4 regions of the Klebsiella sp. GFKo11 genome follow, and region 4 is predicted to be linked to each of the others. Evidence: predicted binding sites of a transcription regulator. Region 4 holds the regulator's gene; each other region holds the start of a gene.
The links. The regulator Fur, encoded in region 4, represses iron uptake genes when iron is present. The targets are predictions, from matches to a motif close to ATAATAATGAGAACNACTATCAA.
Positions count from the first base shown of each region.

Region 1 (3,110 bases), 120 kb from region 4:
AACCCGCACGCCCAGCGCGCAGGCGGTATCGTCGCCCATCTCCAGCAGCCGCATGCGTCGCGCCAGCAGCGCGGCAAAAACCAGCATCAGCAGAATCAGCGGCGCGGAGGGCCAGGTTTTGCCCCAGGTCAGGCCGTTAAGGGAACCGGCATACCATAACCCGGCTGAGAGCGCGGTTTCCAGCGAGGCGCGCAGCAGTAGCCAGGTGTTGAACGCCACCAGCATGGCGCGGATGCCGATGCCGATAATAATCAGGCGAAAGGTCTCAATGCCGTTGCGCCAGGCCAGCAGCCAGACCACCAGCGCGGTGAGGATGCCGCCAGCCATTGCCGCCATGGCGATGGCTGCCAGGTTCTGGCCGAACATAACCATCGCCACCAGCACGCCGCTCCAGGCACCGGTGTTAAAGCCCATGACGTCCGGGCTGCCCAGCGGGTTGCGGGTTAGCGACTGGAAAATCGCCCCGCTGACGCCGAGCGCGGCACCGATCAGCAGCGCCATCAGCACGCGCGGCAGACGCCATTCGGTCACCACCATGGTGACGTTGCGCGGCGCATCGCCAATCAGCGCGGAGATAACTTGCTCAACGCTTAACGGTACCAGGCCGGTGCCGAGCCCCCACAGGGAGACCAGCACGCTGGCGATCACCAGCAGCAGGCAGCTAAAAATCAGGCGGCGAGAAGGGGCAATCACATTCCACCTCCGCGCGGCTGGCGGCGCACCAGCCAGATCAGAACCGGCGCGCCGATAAAGGCGCTGACCACCGATACACGAAGCTCGCCGGGAACCAGCAGGCGGCCAAGCACATCGGCAAACAAGAGCAGGGCAGGGGTGGCCAGCAGGGTGACCGGCAGCGACCAGCGATGATCGGCTCCCACCAGCCAGCGGGCCATATGCGGCATCATCAGGCCGATAAAGGCAATTGGCCCAACGACTGCCGTGGCGCTACCGCACAGGACGGTAATCGCCAGCAGCCCAATCAGTTGAGTACGCGCGACCCGGCTGCCGAGCGCGGTCGCCGTATCGTTGCCGAGACTGAGGCTATTGAGCGCCCGGCTGAGCAGCAGCGAAACGAGACCGGCAATCAACACCGGGATCAGGACGATTTTCAGGGTTTGCAGCGTGCGCACGTCCAGTGAACCCGCTTGCCAGAAGCGCAGCTGATCGTAGACGTCGGGGTTAAGCAGGGCGATACCGCTGGAAAGGCCTTCGAGCACCGCCGCCAGAGCCACGCCCGCGAGGGTCAGGCGCACTGGGCTAAGCTGACCGCCGCCCTGGCTGCCGGTAAAGGCCACCAATAACGATGCGCCGAACGCGCCGCAAAAGGCCATCAGCAGTTGTTCCTGTGGCGAAGAGATACCAAACAGCGCCGCGCCGAGCACGATAGCAAAGCTGGCGCCGGAGTTGACGCCGAGGATCCCCGGGTCGGCCAGCGGGTTGCGGGTCAGGGTTTGCATCAGCGCCCCGGCGAGGCCCAGCGCGGCGCCCGCCAGCAGTCCAGCGAGGGTTCGCGGCAGTCGGGCATCAAGAACGATAGTGCAATCGGCACTTTGGCAGGTACCGGTAAAAGCATCGACGACGACGCTAAACGGCAGGGGCTTCGCGCCAATCAACAGGCTGAGCGCAACGGCGATGGTTAAAACGATCAAAAGACCCGGCACGGCAAAGGCGCGCGCCGTGGTCATGGAAGACGACATGGCTTACATCCCTGACATGATAATGATAGTAATTATCGTTATCGATTCTATTCGGTTATGTTAGCATGTGCACCCATAAAAATGGTATGGAAAATAATAACAAGGCGCTGTCATGAACCGACAATCCCGGCTGCTGAATCTCAGCCTGCTGAAAACTCATCCGGCCTTTCGCGCCGTCTTTATCGCCCGCTTTATCTCAATTCTGTCGCTTGGCCTGCTGGGCGTGGCGATCCCGGTACAAATCCAGATGATGACCCACTCGACCTGGCAGGTTGGGCTGTCGGTCACCTTAACCGGCGCTTCGATGTTTATTGGCCTGATGGTGGGCGGCGTGCTGGCCGACCGTTATGAGCGCAAGCGCTTGATTCTGCTGGCGCGCGGTACCTGCGGGATCGGCTTCGTCGGCCTGTGCCTGAACGCCATGCTGCCGGAGCCGTCGCTAATTGCTATCTATCTGCTGGGGATCTGGGACGGCCTGTTTGCCTCCATTGGCGTGACTGCGCTGCTGGCGGCGACTCCGGCGCTGGTCGGGCGGGAAAACCTGATGCAGGCGGGGGCGATCACCATGTTGACGGTGCGTCTGGGTTCGGTGATTTCGCCGATGATCGGTGGCCTGCTGCTGGCCACCGGCGGGGTAGCCTGGAACTACGGTCTGGCGGCGGCCGGGACCTTTATTACCACTCTGACGCTGCTGCGTTTACCGCAGTTAGCGCCGCCTCCGCAGCCGCGTGAACATCCGCTGAAATCGCTGCTGGCGGGAGTGAAATTCCTCTTTAACAGCCCGCTTATCGGCGGCATCGCGCTGCTCGGCGGTCTGCTGACGATGGCGAGCGCGGTTCGCGTGCTCTATCCGGCGCTGGCCGGAAGCTGGCAGATGTCGACATCGCAGATTGGCCTGCTGTACGCCGCGATCCCTCTGGGGGCGGCGCTGGGGGCGTTGACCAGCGGGCAGCTGGCGCAGACGGCGAAGCCCGGCGTTCTGATGTTGGCAACCACCGTTGGCTCGTTTGTGGCGATTGCGTTATTCAGTCTGATGCCGATGTGGGAACTTGGCGCGCTGTGCCTGGCGGTGTTTGGCTGGCTGAGTGCGATAAGCTCGCTGCTGCAATATACGTTGATTCAGAGCCAAACCCCGGAAAACATGCTTGGTCGTATCAATGGCTTGTGGACGGCGCAGAACGTGACCGGCGATGCGATCGGCGCGGCGCTGCTCGGCGGTCTGGGCGCGATTCTGACGCCGGTGGCTTCGGCGAACGCCAGCGGTTGGGCGCTGGTGATTGTTGGGGTGATCCTGGTTGGATTGTTGCGTGAGCTGCGCCGCTTTCAGCGACCGGAGATGGTCAGCGAAAGTTAAATACGCTGGGCTTTCCCGGAGGCGGCGCGTTGCGCCTGTCCGGGCTACCAAACCTGCAG
Region 1 covers NZ_CM151369.1:4,577,389-4,580,498, reverse strand. Annotated here, with positions in the region: gene fepG (iron-enterobactin ABC transporter permease) at 1-693, opposite strand, end outside; gene fepD (Fe(3+)-siderophore ABC transporter permease) at 690-1,697, opposite strand; gene entS (enterobactin transporter EntS) at 1,810-3,051, shown strand.
Region 1: fepD (Fe(3+)-siderophore ABC transporter permease) is a predicted target of Fur. The motif match lies at 1,714-1,736, and genes of this name have one in related genera.

Region 2 (3,110 bases), 110 kb from region 4:
AGTCGATATCCACTTCGCTGAACATCGGGAACTGTTTGAACAGTTTCACCACGCCTTTGGCGAAGACTTTACGGGATGAATCAGAAGCAGCGGTTTCGTGGAAACCGTTACTCATGGTCCAGCCGCCGATGCTCATGGACAGCGCCAGATCGTGGCCCTGAGCTTTCGCTTTGGTTTGCAGGTCACGCAGGCCGCCGAGCAGGCCTTTGGTGTTCGACTGAGTGACGGTTTTCGGATCGACGTCCCAACCGCTGACATCGTGGCCGACGTTAACGTAGGACTGGAAATCGCCCCACGGGTCGAGGAAGGTCGGCTCATATTGCACTTTACCGCACGACTCTGCGCCTTCGGCAACCACGTCACGCCATAGACCGTCCACTTTATGGAATCCGGTCACGCCGACAAAACCGACAATGATTTTGTCATAGGCTGTCGGGGAAACGTTGGTCAGATCGTAGCCGCGACCGCGGTTATCTTTTGAATCTCCACCCTGCAGACGGCCATCGTACTGAGACCAGTCGGTGTAGTAACCGAAGACTTTTGGTTTAGTGGTAGAGGACTTGTATTGGTTATAAACCGGTTTTGTGACGCGAGCAGAAGTATAGCTATAGTTGCTCACTTCGGTTGCCGGGTTAAAACCATCAGCTGCGTTGCTGGTTTCAGTAAGGGTATCGCCTTTAATCAATTTGCTGGTTGCCACGTTAATTTCCTTTTGCTGTGAATGTTCACCGTGAGTGGTGTGGAGCAGATAATCGGCTAACGGGCTGCCCAGGGCTAATCACAAAACAACACAAAAAACGATGATATTTCGGCTGAGGAAAAAGTGATGGCGATGAGGTGTTTGGGCTGGATATAAATAAGAAAGTGTTTTTATAACAAAGAGATGATGATGCAAATGATGCCTGATGATGTCCCGGCGGCATGCGCCGGGACGATGATGCTAACCAAAGAGCGTTGATAACCGTTGCAGCACCAGCAGGGCGCTGTAGTAATCAAGGCGGAAGGTTTCGGTCCCCAGCGGATAAACGCGTTTTCCTTCGACCGCAGGAAGATGCGACAGCAGCGGGTTGGCGTAAATCGCATCGGCGTCTTTTTGGTCACCGGCGAACAGGAACAGGCTCTTGCCGTTAAGCCCGGCGGCTAAATTCTCCCCACCCAACTGCACAATATCATGGCGTTTCCCCTGGCTCTGGCTGGCATGTAGCCCGGCGGGCAGGTCGGCGAGGGTAAAGCCCAGCTGTTCGAGCATCTGTCCCTGAGCGGATTCTTTGGTCCAGATATTGGCGCTGTGGGCCGCTGCGGTGTAGACCAGCGCGGTGACTGGCTGCGGCGGCAGCTGCATTTTCTCTTTTAGCGCCGCCAGCTTCTTATCAAATTCAGCAATTCTCCCGGCGGCCTGTTTTTCATGACCGGTGATATTCCCCAATTGCGTCAGCAGCGCCTGCCAGCTTTTATCATCGTAGTTAATGATGAGCGTCGGGGCGATGGTGGAAAGCTGATCGTAGAGCGTCATTGCCGAATCACCGCCGGTGGCGCTAATCAGTATCAGGTCCGGCATCTGGGCTGCAACGGCTTCGGCGCTCGGCTCGCCAATATAAAGTCGCGACAATTTGCGTTCTTTCGCCACATCGCTCCACTGACGCAGAAAACCCTGACTATCGGCGACGCGGTTATTGGGCGTGGTGGCCCCGCTGGCTACGACTGGCGCGTCAATTGCCAGTAGCGAGCCGGTTAGCGTTACGCTGGTGGAGACAATGCGCAGCGGCTGGCTTTCCAGCGTATGTGTTCCGCGGCTGTCGGTAATCTGGCGCGGCCAGTCTGCCGCCAGCGCTGAGCTAATTCCTAAAATCGCCAGACCGCTGGCGAAGAGAGTACGGCGGCAAAAAGTGGAGAAATTCACGTATTCGCATCCTGATTAAGTTGTGATAAATGCTTCTCATTTTCAGCTTTGCGCCGCGTGGATGCAAGTCTAAGTAGCACAACATGCTATCTGTACGGTTGACATGTAGAGCAATACCTTTTAGGTTAGCCAACCAAAATATAAATGATAATTATTCGTAATATCTTTATCGTTTTTTGGAGGATGATATGGAAACGTCTTTGGCTGAGGATGTTCGGGAGAAAAAAATGACCCTGTCGCCGGAAAGCTTCTTCTTTATGTCGCCGTACCGCAGTTTCAGAACGTCTGGCTGCTTTAGCCGCTTTTCGCATCCCGCCGCCGATGGCGACAATCTGGCCGGTGATTTCCAGAGCAAGATGGCGGCTGCGTTTAAAGAGGCGCGTGCTGCGGGGATTGCAAAGCCAGTGATGGTTGGCGCTATCCCGTTTGATACCAACGAGCCGTCCGAGCTGTTCATCCCTGAGCGCTGGGAAGACTTTTCTCGCACCGAAAAACAGCAGTCCGCGCGTTATGCATCAAGCCAGACGCCAATGGACGTGGTGCAGCGTCGGGAAATTCCCGAGCAGGACACCTTTATGGCGATGGTTGAGCGCGCAGCGGCCCTGACCGCGACGCCGGAAGTGGACAAAGTTGTCTTGTCGCGCCTGATTGATATCACCACTCGCGAACGGGTTGATAGCGGGGCGCTGCTTGAGCGCCTGATCGCCCAGAACCCGGCCAGCTTTAACTTTCACGTGCCGTTATCAGACGGCGGCGTGCTGCTGGGCGCCAGCCCGGAACTGCTGCTGCGTAAAGAAGGGGCGCATTTTAGCTCGGTGCCGTTGGCCGGTTCGGCCCGCCGTCAGCCGGACGATGTGCTGGATCGCGAAGCGGGGCATAAGCTGCTGGCGTCGGCAAAAGACCGTCATGAGCACGACCTGGTGACTCAGGCGATGAAAGCCGTATTAACGCCGCGCAGCAGCGAACTCTCTCTGCCGGACTTCCCGCAACTGACCACTACGCCAACCCTGTGGCATCTGGCGACGCAGATTCAGGGGACCGCGCTGGCAAAAGAAAACGCCATGTCGCTCGCCTGCCTGCTGCACCCGACGCCAGCGCTGAGCGGTTTCCCGCATCAGGTGGCGAAACGCCTGATTAACGAACTGGAGCCGTTTGACCGCCAGCTGTTTGGCGGCATTGTCGGCTGGTGCGATGACGAAGGTAACGGCGA
Region 2 covers NZ_CM151369.1:4,572,585-4,575,694, reverse strand. Annotated here, with positions in the region: gene AC07P6_RS22160 (glycoside hydrolase family 18 protein) at 1-700, opposite strand, end outside; gene fepB (Fe2+-enterobactin ABC transporter substrate-binding protein) at 941-1,900, opposite strand; gene entC (isochorismate synthase EntC) at 2,089-3,110, shown strand, end outside.
Region 2: fepB (Fe2+-enterobactin ABC transporter substrate-binding protein) is a predicted target of Fur. The motif match lies at 2,039-2,061, and genes of this name have one in related genera.

Region 3 (3,110 bases), 3.1 Mb from region 4:
CTGCACGCCTTCGACCCGAACCAGGCGAAAACCAGCGGTTTGCGCTGCGGGCTGCTGCATTACGGGCTGCTGTGCATGATTGCGCTGACCATTGTGGCGACGCTAAAAGCGGTGGGGATTATTTTGTCGATTTCGCTGCTGATAGCTCCGGGGGCAATTGCGCTGCTGCTGACGCGGCGGTTTGTCAGCGCCCTGCTGCTGGCGGTGGCGATTGCGGTGAGCTGTTCGCTGGGCGGCGTGTGGTTGTCGTTTTATCTCGACAGCGCCCCGGCACCGACCATCGTAGTGTTGTTTACCCTGTTGTTTATTATCGCGTTTGTCTGTACATCGGTTCGCGATAGTCAAACCCAAGCCGATTCCGGCGAGGCCCCGGGTCGCGGCTAGCGCCTTACCCGGGCTACCTGGCTGGCATTCTTCCCGGAGGCGGCGCGTTGCGCCTGTCCGGGCTACCTCTACCCCAGGACGTAGCCCGGACAGATGCGCAGCATCGCCTCCGGGGAAAAGTCGCTATTTTTTGGGTCGGTATTTTTCCGGTAACTCCGGAACCGGGCGCCTGTCATCAATCAAATGGCGAATGGTCAAAATCGGGTGCCGCCAGAGCATCCGTGGCCCCGCCCAGCGCATAATCTGCTTCATCTCTTCACGTTTAGCTGCCTGGTAGCAGTGCACCGGACACTGCTTGCAGGCGGGTTTTTCTTCACCAAATACGCACTTATCCAAGCGCTTATCGGCGTAGGCGTTAAGCGCCTGATAATGTTCCGCATCTTCATGAGCATCCGGGCAGCGGCGCTGGTAGAGCGTAATCATGCTGCTAATGGTCTTTTTTTCCCGCGCAATACGTTTGCCCGCCATCGCCTGTTCCTCATCGATAAAGATGCGTTAATAATACACCTTTAAAGAGTGCGGCGCAGCCGGTTACCTCCTGAGGATTATGCCGGCTTGTCCACGTGCCCCAGAGGTTTCTCCGGGAAGCAAACGTCGCGAACCCGACGCTTCAGCTCCGCCGCATCGGGGAAACCACCATCCTGCTTGCGCTCCCAAATTTGCACATCGTCAACGGTCACCACGAAGATCCCCCCGGTTCCCGGCACCAGGGTCACTGAGCCAATATCGGTGCTGAAACTATGCAGTAGTTCCTGGGCCATCCAGCTGGCGCGCAGCATCCAGTTGCACTGCGAACAGTAGGTAATGGTAATAGAGGCTTTGTGACTCATCGGTTTCTCGCTGTCAGTAAAAGGATGAATTGTAAACAACTTGCAGATTAATTGAGGAATAAATGATTATTTTGTTGCAAACGATAATACCTATCATTACCATTCACAATCAATAAGCATGGAGTAAAAAACGTCCAGTAACGGAATAACGGGACACACCTGCACTCTGGAAGTAACGCGTGAGCCGATACTAATAATTATCAAGGCGTGGCTACTATGTATAACTCCACTCAATCAACAGCATGGTTCAAGAAAAGCCTGCTGGTGACTTCTTTGCTTGCAGCAATCTATCAGACCTCCGCCGGGGCGGCTGATACCACCAACAATTCATCATCCGACGATAGTTCAGAACAGATGACCGTGACCGCGCCAGCCCCCGTGCTGAAAGCGGGCAGCGAGCATTCCATCAGCGCTCAGGAACTACAGGATAAAGGGGCCAACGACTTTGGCTCCATCATGCGCTACGAACCGTTGATTGGCGCGACTGGCGCCAGCGGCGGTTCCGGCAACGGCAAAAGCGGCTTCGACCGGGGCGGCTATACCGGCTACAACATTCGCGGCATGGAGAGCAACCGCGTCGGTATCGACGTCGACGGCATCGCTCAGCCGAACGCCACCGGGCGCAGCTACGCCAGCCGCGCGGGACTCAATACTTTCGGTATGGGCCGCGACTATATTGACCCGTACATGTACGGCAGCATCGATATTCAGTCCGGGGCCACCTCGACCGAAACCGCCAACAGCTCCATCGGCGGTAACGTCTCCTTCCGTCCTAAATCCGCAGATGACTATCTGCACCCGGGCAAAACCAGCGCCTTCGGCTACCGCAGCGGCTATGATTCCTCGAACCGCAGCTGGCACAACGGCATCACCGTCGCCGGTGGCGACGAAACCCTGCGCGGGATCTTCGTCTACAGCCGCCGTGACGGCCAGGAAACGGAAAATAACAGCGGGACCGTCGATTCATATCCGGCTAACTGGCACTCCGACGCCTTTCTGGCCTCCGGGATCTGGCAGCCGAATGACGAACATAAGCTGACCAGCACCTTCGATTATTACCATAAAACTAATCACACCCATTACGACGCCTGGGACACCAGCGGCAACAGCGTTATCGGCACCTCTAACCAGACCAGCCAGACCCGTCGCTGGGGCCTGAGCCTGAAAGATGACTGGACGCCGATGAACGACTATATCGACAGCGTGTCGACCAAAGTCTACTACCAACACACTGAGTCCCATGACTGGACGTATATGCCGGACAGCATCACCCGCGCGATGCAAACGGTAAGCTCCGACTGCGATACCGATACCTGGGGTATTCAGAGCGCGCTGGCAAAATCCATCGGCCGCCACGACCTGAGCGCCGGCTTTAACGCCAGCACCACCAAAACCCAGCGGCCATTAACTCAGTCGCCAACCCCGAGCGCTTACAGCCTCATTATGCAGCCGGACGCCGACAGCCGAGGCTATATCGTTGCAGGCTTCATGCAGGACAAAATTAACTTTGACCTCGACAGCCATAACTTCGCGGTGATCCCGGGCATTCGCGTGGTGCATCAGTCGACTAAGCCGGAGAATCTCTCCGACCTGGCGAATAACAGCAGCGTGCTGACCGGTTCTGCCGTTTCAAATCTGTATGGTAAGAACTCCGACACCCAGGCGCTGCCGTCGCTGGCCTTCCAGTACGACATCACTCCGCGCCTGATGACCTACCTGCAGTACCAGCGCGGAGCGCAGTTCCCGAACGCCAGCCAGCTGTATGGCTCCTGGAACCTCGGCTCCAGCTATGCTGGCCCCGGACAGTATGCGCTGATCGGCAACACCGATCTGAAAACCGAAACCAGCGATAACTTCGAGTGGGGGATGAAGGGCGAAGTCACCGAAGGTATCACT
Region 3 covers NZ_CM151369.1:1,342,399-1,345,508, reverse strand. Annotated here, with positions in the region: gene sitD (iron/manganese ABC transporter permease subunit SitD) at 1-384, shown strand, start outside; gene AC07P6_RS06440 (nitrous oxide-stimulated promoter family protein) at 508-852, opposite strand; gene AC07P6_RS06435 (Rdx family protein) at 930-1,214, opposite strand; gene AC07P6_RS06430 (TonB-dependent receptor domain-containing protein) at 1,431-3,110, shown strand, end outside.
Region 3: AC07P6_RS06430 (TonB-dependent receptor domain-containing protein) is a predicted target of Fur. The motif match lies at 1,295-1,317, and genes of this name have one in related genera.

Region 4 (3,110 bases):
ATAAAGTTGCCGATGTTCTCGACCTGCGCCTGGAAGGAACCTGGGTTAAAGCCGATGGTCAGCAGGGCTACTTCCTGCAACGTATGACGCCGACTTACGCCTCATCTAACGGTCGTCTCGATGTCTGGTGGGATAACCGCTCTGACTTCAACGCCAACGGTGAAAAAGCGGTGTTCTTCGGGGCGATGTATGACATGAAGAACTGGAATATGCCGGGTTGGGCCTTCGGCGCGTCCTACGTTTATGCATGGGATGCAAAACCAGGAAAAATGTCTTCTCCTGATGCTTACTACAACCCTGACAAACGTCTGGAAGAGTCAGCCTACAGCCTGGATGCGATGTACACCGTACAGGAAGGACGTGCGAAGGGTACGCTGTTTAAACTGCACTTTACTCAATACGACAACCACTCCGATATCCCAAGCTGGAGCGGCGGCTACGGCAACATCTTCCAGGATGAGCGCGACGTGAAGTTCATGGTTATTGCTCCATTCACCATTTTCTGATGCCAGTGCGGCGGGCATGAGCCTGCCGCAATTTCCCGAGGTCGATTATGAAGAAGCTATTGCTTGTCGCTATTATGGCGGCAGGTCTGGTTGCCTGCACGCAGTCGCCAGCGCCGAAAGAGGATTCAAAGTTAAAAGATGCCTACAGCGCCTGTATTAATACTGCTGAAGGTAACCCAGATAAAGTCGAAGCCTGCCAGAGCGTATTAGACGTTCTGAAGCAAGAGAAGCAGCATCAGCAGTTCGCCACCCAGGAAAGCGTGCGAGTACTGGATTACCAGCAATGTATCCAGGCGCGTAAAACCGGTAACGATCAGGCTGTACAGTCGCGCTGTGACCAGATTTGGAAAGAGATTCGTAGCAACAACACGAAACCCTGATTTTTACTTTTCGTAGCCATAAAAAAAGCCAACCATCAGGTTGGCTTTTTGCTGCTTACGCAACGGGGAATTACTTTTCCACCGCGTCGTGGGCATGTTCATCTTCGCGGCAATCGCCTTCTGCACAGTGACCGTACAGGTACAGGCTGTGGTTGGTGAGGCGAATACCGTGTCGGGAGGCAATCTCACGCTGACGAGCTTCAATTGAGTCATCGCTAAATTCGATCACTTTGCCGCAATCGAGGCAAATCAGGTGATCATGATGATGCTGCTGCGTCAGTTCGAAAACGGATTTACCACCTTCGAAATTATGACGAGTGACGATGCCGGCGTCGTCGAACTGGTTCAGTACGCGGTAGACGGTGGCCAGGCCAATCTCTTCACCCATATCAATCAGGCGTTTATATAAGTCTTCCGCACTGACATGATGGTTATCCGGTTCCTGCAGGACTTCCAGGATTTTTAATCGTGGAAGTGTTACTTTCAGGCCAGCCTTCTTTAATGCGGTATTGTTGTCAGTCATGCGGAATCTGTCCTGTTGCTAAACGATCTACTTCCATCAGCGGAAGTAATACAGAGAATCACCCGATGTAATGCGTCTCATTATAGAACTGCCATGGTGAAATGAAAACTGCAAGCATCGGGCCTTGTATGCTGTCAAAAACGAGGCACTGGCTACAAAGTGCTTCACGTGACCTCGTTAAATCAGAGGACATTGTACAGATATGTGATTAAAAGTTAAAAACTTGTAGCTATAACTTTGATTGCTTTTATCTATTAATTCGGCGAAATCTGACGATAACGCCGTTTAGACTCAGGCATTCTTGATTTCTTCGAGGTGCAGCTCTTCAGAAATCTGTTTTACCCATTTTTCCACGCGTTCGTTAGTCAGTTCTGGCTGACGGTCTTCGTCGATGGCCAGACCCACGAAGTGGTCATCATCTGCCAGACCTTTAGATGCTTCGAAATGATATCCAGCAGTCGGCCAGTGACCAACGATAGTGGCGCCGCGCGGTTCGATGATGTCGCGAATGGTACCCAGCGCATCACAGAAGTATTCAGCGTAGTCTTCCTGATCACCGCAGCCAAACAGCGCGACCAGTTTGCCGTCGAAATCGACTTCTTCCAGCGTCGGGAAGAAATCATCCCAGTCACACTGTGCTTCACCGTAGTACCAGGTTGGAATGCCGAGCAGCAGAATATCGTGAGCTTGCAGATCTTCTTTGCTGCTCTTGGCAATGTCGCGAACATCAGCAACATCTTTACCAAGCTGCTTTTGAATCATTTTTGCAATATTTTCGGTGTTGCCGGTGTCGCTGCCAAAAAAGATGCCGATGATTGCCATGAGTAAAATAACCTCTTGAAACTTAATGATGTGGTAGGGACTTAAATGCCCACAGATAGGGGCAATGATAGCAGAACTAAGAAGGGCGCGGAAACAGCAATCACGCCCGACTGCACACTCTGCTACATGAAAGCTTATTTTTTGAGGGTTTTAGGCTTTATCCTGGCTGCGCAGGGCCGCCAGTTGGTTCATCAGCATCTCTTCAATCAGATCGCTGCGGTTCATGTTGCGGGCTTCGGCCAGCTCATTGAGCGCATCAACCGCATCGGCATTGAGCTTCAGCTCAACGCGCTTCAAACCGCGAACTTTATCGCGCTTGAGCTGATTGCGTTTGTTGATACGCAGCTGTTCGTCGCGTGAAAGCGGATTGGTTTTCGGTCTACCCGGCCGACGCTCGGTTGCGAACAAATCTAATGTCGTACGGTCCGTTTGTTCTTTTGCCATGATTCAGAGTGACTTCGGGGGAAACAAGCTGTCGGGCATAGCCGACGCAGATAGCCCGCCATAATACATCAGGCGAGGGGCTGCGCCAACGACCGCGGGCATTCTGCCGCGCGGTCGGGCAGATTTTAGCCAGTTACGCGGCTATGGAGGTCAAATAACGGCGTATTGCCCGTAAAACGGCCTCTGGTTTTTCTGCATGTACCCAATGTCCGGCTCCGGCAATCACATGGGCCCGCGCCTGGGGGAATTGAGCCAGCAGAGCCTCACGGTAGGCATCGGTTACGTAGGGTGAGTTACCGCCGGGGATAAACTGCGCCGGATGCGGCCAGGCGGGGATGGTTTGCCAGCCGACGATATTGTCATATTGCTCCCACAATACCGGCACGTTAAACCGCCACTGACCGTCCACAAAGGATTTCAGCAGGAACTGAATGA
Region 4 covers NZ_CM151369.1:4,458,524-4,461,633, reverse strand. Annotated here, with positions in the region: gene chiP (chitoporin ChiP) at 1-506, shown strand, start outside; gene AC07P6_RS21625 (ChiQ/YbfN family lipoprotein) at 554-886, shown strand; gene fur (ferric iron uptake transcriptional regulator) at 957-1,409, opposite strand; gene fldA (flavodoxin FldA) at 1,701-2,231, opposite strand; gene ybfE (LexA regulated protein) at 2,382-2,675, opposite strand; gene ybfF (esterase) at 2,809-3,110, opposite strand, start outside.